2 regions of the Streptomyces sp. NPDC058663 genome follow, and region 2 is predicted to be linked to the other one. Evidence: riboswitches for the same ligand, from Rfam matches in the RefSeq annotation. Region 2 holds a riboswitch; the other holds the start of a gene.
What was found. A riboswitch is a leader RNA that binds a small molecule or an ion and turns the genes downstream of it on or off. The one in region 2 is predicted to bind cyclic di-AMP.

Region 1 (3,902 bases), on a different contig from region 2:
CAGCCTACGACTCGCGGGGCCGGAGAGTGCGGGGCAGTCTGGTCCTGTTCCGGGTGGAGCGGCGCGGTCGGCAGTACTCCGCACCGGGGCTTCCGGCAGGACGTGCGGCGGGATCTTCGCCGAGGCTTCCGCCGGGCAGAGCAGCCCGCACCACATGAGAGACTGGTCTAGACAACCAAGCATGAACACGAAGGGCTACACCATGGTTGAGCGCCGCGTCACCGTCGGCTGGGCCGAGGGCCTGCACGCCCGCCCCGCCTCCATCTTCGTCCGCGCCGTCACGGCCACCGGCGTCCCCGTCACCATCGCCAAGGCGGGCGGCAACCCGGTCAACGCCGCTTCGATGCTGGCGCTGCTGGGCCTGGGCGCGCAGGGCGGCGAGGAGATCGTGCTGGGGTCCGAGTCCGCCGACGCGGACGCCGCCCTGGACCGCCTCGCGAAGCTGGTCGCCGAGGGCCTGGACGAACTCCCCGAGACCGTCTGACCCCCGCGGCCTCCAGAAGGCCGCGCCCGTACGGGCGAATCTCCGCGGCAGCCGCGGTTCCCAGCACCGGGAGCCGCGGCTTCCGCGTGCCCGGCCCCGTATACCGCGCTCGTATACGGGGCCGGTGGGTACGGCCAGGGGCAGGCGGGGACGGTCCGGGGCGCAACCGGTCCGGGGCCGGTACGTACAGCCCGGGGCCGGTACGTACAGCCCGGACCGGTACCTACAGCCCGGACCGGTACCTACAGCCCGGACCGGTACCTACAGCCCGGGACCGGCAAGGCCCGCGTCAGCTCCTGCCGCCCGCCAGGTCCGCGGCGGCCCGCACGGTCCTCAGGCGGTACGCCGACACCGCCTGCTCCACGTGCCGAGCGGTCAGCGCCCTGGCCCGGTCCGCGTCCCGCCGCGCCACCGCGTCCACGATCGCCCCGCGCTCGGCCCACGTCTCGGCGGGCCTGGCCGGGCTCTCGGCGACGTACATCCACGCGATCTTGTGCCCCAGCTGGGTGAGCAGAGTGATGAGCCCGGGGCTGGCGGAGGCCTGGGCGAGCGTCTCGTGGAACCAGCTGCCGAGCGCCGTGAGGTCCTCGCCCTCGGGCCGCCGGGCCCGCTCCCGGCCCAGCCTGACCAGCCCGCCCAACACCCTCAGGTGCGGCTCGGTACGCCGGACGGCCGCACGCGCCGCCCCCAGCGGCACCAGCATCACCCGCAGCTCCAGCAGGTCGGCGGCCTCCTGCGCGGTCGGCTCGGCGACGCAGGCGCCCATGTGCCTGCGGGTGGTGACGAAGCCTTCGGCCTGCAGCGTGCGCAGCGCCTCCCGGACCGGGACGCGCGAGACGCCGTACCGGCGGGCCAGCACCTCCTCGGTGAGCCGGCTGCCGCGGGGCAGAACGCCGGAGACGATGTCGTCCCGGATCGCCGTACACACCGAACGCGCGGGAACGCGCATGCCCGAACCTCCGTCTGCCCACCGGCATCTGCTGTCCGCTCCATGACAACACCGGGGAATTACGGCAGGAATTCGGGAGATCACCGGCAGGTTAAACAGCTGCGCCCCGGCTCGCGGGGAGCCGGGGCGCAGCGGGAGGAGCGGGCGGAGCGGGCGGAGCGGGCGGGTCAGACGCTGACGCCGTGGCCGCGCAGGTAGGCGACCGGGTCGATGTCCGAGCCGTACTCGGGGGAGGTGCGGGCCTCGAAGTGCAGGTGCGGTCCCGAGGAGTTGCCGGTGGACCCGGAGAGGCCTATCTGCTGGCCGGGGGTGACGGACTGGCCGACGGAGACGCCGATCGAGGAGAGGTGGCCGTACTGGGTGTACGAGCCGTCGTTCATCCTGATCACGACGTTGTTGCCGTAGGCGCCGCCCCAGCCGGCCTCGACGACGGTGCCCGCGCCCACGGCGACGACGGAGCTGCCGGAGGAGGCGTGGAAGTCGACGCCGGAGTGGCTGCCGGAGGACCACATGGCACCGCCGGTCTGGTAGCCGGTGGAGACGTACGAACCGGCGACCGGCAGCTGGAAGGTGTTGAGGCGCTTGCGCTCGGCCTCACGGGCGGCGCGCTCGCGCTCCTCCCGCTCCTTCTTGATCTTCGCCTCGGCCTTGCGCTTGGCCTCCGCCTTGCGGGCCTCGGCGGCCTTCCGCTCGGCCTCGGCCTTCTCGAAGGCCTCCAGCTGCGCGGCGGCCTGGGCCTCGACCTTCTCGGAGAGGGTCTGCGGCACCGAGTCCATGACGACGGTGCGGATGGCGCCGGTGTCCTCGGCGGCCAGGTCCTGCTCGGCGGCGAGGGCCTGCGGGGCCAGCGTCCCGATGACGCCGGTCGTGGTGAGGGCGGCGACTCCGGCGATGTTCGCGCTCCTGCGCGACAGCACGGAGGGGCGACGGTGCTTCCCGGCGGCACGGGTGAACGCCATGAAGTGGCTGTTTCCTTTCCTTCCTTCTCGCCTACCGGGTTAGCTGACGGGTTCGGAGCAGGAAGGTCTCCTACGGACCCCACCGGCCCGTGAAGGGCAATGGCGTCCGATTCACCCCAGGGACTTCATATGGGTCCCCGGCTCCCCAGGCTCGCGCCTGACGGGGACTCGGCGATGGCTGCCCGGTGCCGCGGTTTGCGGCGCACTCTGGCGGGCAGCCGGACCGACGCTAAGCGGGCTCTCTTTCAATCTCCAAACACAGACGGGATTTTGTAACGCAGCCCACACGGCAGACACGCCACCTCCCCAACAAAGCGGACATACAGGAAGACCCCGGCGACTTATCTGCCGCCAGGGTCCTCCTTGTCCTGCTTTGCGAGGCCGTGCCGGATGACCTTTGATCGGTCACCCGCACGGCATCCACCACGTGCCCCGGCGCGGTCTCCCGGGGCCGCGGCCCCGGTACACACCGTCAGCCGGTGACGACCGTGACCTCGCCGATGCCGAGCGCACGGACCGGCTCGGCGATCCGGGAGGCGTCGCCCACCAGTACGGTGACCAGCTTGTCCACCGGGAAGGCGTTCACCACGGCCGCGGTGGCTTCCACCGTGCCGGTCTGCGCGAGCTGGGCGTAGAACCGGGCCTGGAAGTCGTCGGGCAGGTGCTGCTCGACCTGGTCGGCCAGCGTGCCCGCGACGGCCGACGCCGTCTCGTACTTGAGCGGGGCGACGCCCACCAGGTTCTGCACGGCGACGTCGCGCTCGGCGTCGGTGAGACCCTCGGCCGCCAGCTTGCGCAGGACCTTCCAGAGGTCGTCCAGTGCGGGTCCCGTCGACTCGGTGTCCACGGAACCGCTGATGGCCAGCATGGCGGCGCCGCTGCCGTCGGCGGCGGACCGCAGCACCTGGCCGAAGGCGCGTACGCCGTAGGTGTAGCCCTTCTCCTCGCGCAGGACACGGTCCAGGCGGGAGGTGAGGGTGCCGCCCAGGCAGTACGTACCGAGGACCTGGGCGGGCCACAGACGGTCGTGCCGGTCGGCGCCGATGCGGCCGATCAGCAGCTGCGTCTGCACGGCGCCCGGACGGTCCACGACGACGACCCGTGCGGTGTCGTCGGCCGTGATGGGCGTCATCGGGCGCGGCTCCGCGGTGTTGCCCGTCCACTGGCCCAGGGTGTCGGCCAGGACGGCGTCCAGGTCGGTGCCCGTCAGGTCGCCGACGACGACCGCGGTGGCGGTGGCCGGACGGACGTGTGCCTCGTAGAAGGCGCGCACGGCGGCGGAGTCGACGTTCTTGACCGTCTTCTCGGTGCCCTGACGGGGGCGCGACATCCGCAGGGCTGCCGGGAAGAGCTCCTTGGAGAGCTGCTTGGCGGCCCGCCGGGACGGGTTCGCCGCCTCGTGCGGGATCTCGTCGAGCCGGTTGCGCACCAACCGCTCGATCTCGCCGTCCGAGAAGGCGGGGGCGCGCAGGGCGTCGGCGAACAGGCCGAGCGCCTTGGGCAGCCGGGA
Region 2 (3,902 bases):
CTCGTACGGGAGCAGACCGGCACCCGGGGGTTCCTGGTGGGCCTGGGCCTCGCGGTCTTCCCGGTGCCCCTGCTGGTGATGGCGTTCCGCTGGCTCGACCGGGTCGAACCAGCCCCCTGGCACAATCTGGTCTTCGCCTTCACCTGGGGCTCCTGCGCCGCCGCCCTGGTGGCGATCACCGCCAACAGCTTCGCCGTGCGGTGGATAGCCGTGGCCACCGCGGACCCCGAGGGGGCGGACACGCTCGGCGCGACCCTCGTCGCACCGGTCGTCGAGGAGTCCGCGAAGGCCGTGGCGATCCTGCTGATCTTCCTGTTCCGCAGACGGCACTTCACGGGAATCGTCGACGGCGTCGTGATCGCGGGCTTCACCGCGACCGGGTTCGCCTTCACCGAGAACATCCTCTATCTGGGCAACGCGTTCGGCGAGGACCAGGCGTACGGCTTCTCCGGTCTCGGCGCGGTGACCGCGGGCACCTTCTTCGTCCGCGTGATCATGTCGCCGTTCGCGCACCCCCTGTTCACCGTGCTGACCGGCATCGGCTTCGGCCTGGTGGCGCTCGTACCCGCCCGCCGGGGCCGCGCCCGCACCTGGGCGCGGGTGCGCAGGGTCGCGCTGCCGCTGCTCGGGCTGCTCCTCGCGATGGGCATGCACGCCCTGTGGAACGGGTCGGCTGCCTTCGGCCCGCTCGGCTTCTACGCGGTGTACGGGCTGTTCATGGTGCCGGTGTTCGCGTTCCTGACCTGGCTGTCGATATGGACCCGGCAGCGCGAACTGCGGCTGCTCGGTGCCGAACTGCCCTCGTACGCCGCCGCCGGCTGGCTGGATCCGGCCGAACCGCTCGCGCTGTCCTCGATGCGGGCCCGCTCACTGGCCCAGGGGTACGCGGCCCGGTCGTACGGTCCGGCCGCCGCCCGCGCCGTCGCCGAGTACGAGGGGTTCGCCACCGCGCTCGCGTTTCTGCGGTACCGGGCGCGGCGGGGCGTGGCCTCCCCCGCGGCGGCCGCCGACTTCGCCGCCCGCGAGGGGGAGTTGCTGCACCAGCTCTGGCAGCGCAAGCGGATCGCCGGCCCGGCGCTGGTGTACGCCGCCCAGGTCACCGGGCGCATACGGATGCTGCCGCCGCCGTACCACCCGGCGTACGCGGCGGCGTACAACCCGTACCGGCGCTGACCGCCGTGACCGGTGCTGACCACCAGCGCTGACCGGCGTCGGCCGGCCGGCGGAGCGTCAGACGGTGAGGCCCTTGCCGCGCAGCCAGGCCGCCGGGTCGATGCCGTCGCCGCCGGGGGTGTGCACCTCGAGGTGCAGGTGTACGCCGGAGACGTTGCCGGTGGCGCCCATGTTGCCGATCACCTGGCCGGTGGAGACCTTCTCGCCGACGGAGACGCTCATCTGCGAGAGGTGGCAGTACCAGACCTCGGTACCGTCCGGGAGTTCCAGGACGATCCGGTAGCCGTACGAGCCGGACCACCCGGCCGACTTGACGGTCGCGCCGTGCACGGCCTTGAGCGGGGCGCCCGCCTGGCCCGCGAAGTCGAGGCCGGTGTGCTGCCCGGAGGACCACATCGACCCGGACTGACCGTAGGTGGCGGTCAGGGTGTACGAGGAGACCGGCATCGAGTAGCTGGCGGCCAGCTTGGCGAGCCGCTCGGCCTCCGCGCGCTTCTCGGCGGCGACCCTGGCCCGCTCCTCGGACTCGGCCTTGTCCCTGGCCGCCTTCTCCACCTTGGCGAGAGCCTCGTCGCGCTGCTTCTTCGCCTCGGCGGCGGCGTCCGCGACGGCCTTCGCCCGGGCGGCTTCCTGGACGGCCTCGTCGGCGGCGGAGCGCTGCTGCTCAGCCTGCTGGAGGATGCGGGCGCGCAGGCTGTCGCCCGCTCCCGCCTGCTGTGCGGCGGGAGCGTCCGCCCGGCCGTCGGCGGCGGCCACGGGCGCCGCGGCCGTCATCAGTTCCTCGCCGGTACCGGCGGCGGACCCGTCCCCGGAGTCCGCGCCGTCGCCGGCGCCCGGAACAAGCGAGCCGAGCGATTCGGTGATCTGGTCGGGCAGCGATATGGAGACGGCGGGCTTGTCCTGCGCGGTGGCGATGCCACCGGCGCCGACGGCGGCGATCACGCCGACACCCAGCACGGTGGAGCTGCGGGCCAGGGAGCCGCGCTGCTTGGCCACCCGGTGCTTGCCCCGGACCGGAGCGACGGAGTCCGCCGTGGGGTTCCACTCCTCGGCCGAAGCGGCGGGGCCGTTGAACGCCACGAAGCCGTCGTGACCGGCGCGCTGCTGCGGCACGGTCTGCAGGGTGGCGGTGGCGGTCGTCGTGGCCGGGGAAGTCGCGGTGGCAGGCGCCGCGGTGGCGTACGCCGGGGTGGCGGGACCGGCACCGTAGCCGTAGCCGGTGTCCTCCGGCCCGTCGGTGTCGTTCGGGACGCCGTACGCCCCGTACGAGAAAGCGGGGGCTGTGGGGGCTTCGGGGGCAGGCCTGTTGGACGCCACGGAGGCGCGCTCCTTTCCTTCCTTCTCGCCTACCGGGTTAGCTGACGGGTTCGGAGCAGGAAGGTCTCCTACGGGCCAGGTGCGGCCCGATTCACCCCAATTGGTGGTTCCCCGGTTTCCTCACGGAATTCGGCGCACGCGCGCGGCGCCGTCTCTGACGACGGCTGGGACGACCGCGCTGCGTTATCGAACGTTAATAGACACACAAGTGGAATACCAAGCCGTTCCACTTGATCGTTAACCCGGAGCACACATCCGTGGCCTGGACATCGCACCCAAAACCGCATCAATCCGGGCGACCCATGGCCCCCTTGACGCTTCCTCGGCCACACCGATTTCGGCGCGCGCAAACTCTCCACAACTGATAGATCGTCAATTGTTATGCGCGCCGCGCTGCTTCGCGCACGCCCCGTGACAACCCGTAGCCGCCGCACGGCCGCCCCCGCGACGGCCGACCGTCCTGCGACGCCGTCACGTCCGCTTCACGCGCTCCGCGTCCACCGTGACGGCCGCTGGGCGCTCCCCACGTCCGCCCTTCACGATCTCCACCGCCCGCCGCCGGGCGCTCCCCGCGTCCGCCGTCACGGCCGCTTCACGATCTCCACCGTCCGCCGCCGGGCCGGCTGCCGCTCCCCCGGCCTCCCGACCGCGAGCAGTGCCATGTCGTCCGTCTGCTTGCCGCCCGTGTGCACCCGCACGTCGCTCGTCAGGGCATCCAGTACGGCTTCGGGGCCGGGGAAGAGCGAACGCCGCAGCCGGGCCGCCGGATCGTAGAAGACGCCCGCCGCGTCCCGCGCCTCCGAAAGCCCGTCCGTGTAGAACACCAGCGTCGCCCCGCCCGGGAACGCGAACTCCCGTGCCCGGTCCGGCCACTCCCCCAGGTCCCCCATCCCCAGCGGCAGTGCGAACTCCTCCGGCGCCAGCACGTCCAGTTCGCCGTCCCCGTACAGCAGCAGCGGCTCGGGATGCCCCCGGTTCACCAGCCGTACGACGTCGCCCTCACGCGGGATCTCGGCCAGCACGGCCGTGGTGAAGCCCTCCATCACGTCCAGCCCGTCGCGCCGCCTGCCCTCCCTGGCCAGCGCCCTCTCCAGCCGCCGCGCGACACCCTCCAGGCTGCTCTCCGTCTCGGCTGCCTCCCGGAACGCGCCCACCACCACCGCGACCGCCTCCACGGCCTCAAGCCCCTTGCCCCGTACGTCTCCCACCACCAGCCGGACCCCGTACGGGGTGTCCTGCACCGCGAAGAGGTCGCCGCCGATGAAGGCGTCCGCCTCCGCGGCCTCGTACCGTGCCGCGATCTGCAGCCCGCCGATACGTTCCGGTGGCGTCGGCACGACGGCCCGCTGGGCGGCTGCCGCGATGACCCGGGCCGAGGCCAGCCGGCGGTCGCCGCGGCGCACCACCCGGTT

Region 1: another riboswitch for cyclic di-AMP. It lies ahead of ACFWVV_RS00945 (M23 family metallopeptidase); the one in region 2 lies ahead of ACFWVV_RS04885 (M23 family metallopeptidase).

Annotation. Positions count from the first base shown of each region.
Region 1 covers NZ_JBHXRV010000001.1:233,656-237,557, forward strand. Annotated here, with positions in the region: gene ACFWVV_RS00935 (HPr family phosphocarrier protein) at 203-484, shown strand; gene ACFWVV_RS00940 (GntR family transcriptional regulator) at 774-1,433, opposite strand; gene ACFWVV_RS00945 (M23 family metallopeptidase) at 1,601-2,392, opposite strand; cyclic di-AMP (ydaO/yuaA leader) riboswitch at 2,406-2,576, opposite strand; gene ACFWVV_RS00950 (M16 family metallopeptidase) at 2,865-3,902, opposite strand, start outside.
Region 2 covers NZ_JBHXRV010000005.1:16,466-20,367, forward strand. Annotated here, with positions in the region: gene ACFWVV_RS04880 (PrsW family intramembrane metalloprotease) at 1-1,173, shown strand, start outside; gene ACFWVV_RS04885 (M23 family metallopeptidase) at 1,231-2,490, opposite strand; cyclic di-AMP (ydaO/yuaA leader) riboswitch at 2,502-2,635, opposite strand; gene ACFWVV_RS04890 (PP2C family protein-serine/threonine phosphatase) at 3,072-3,902, opposite strand, start outside.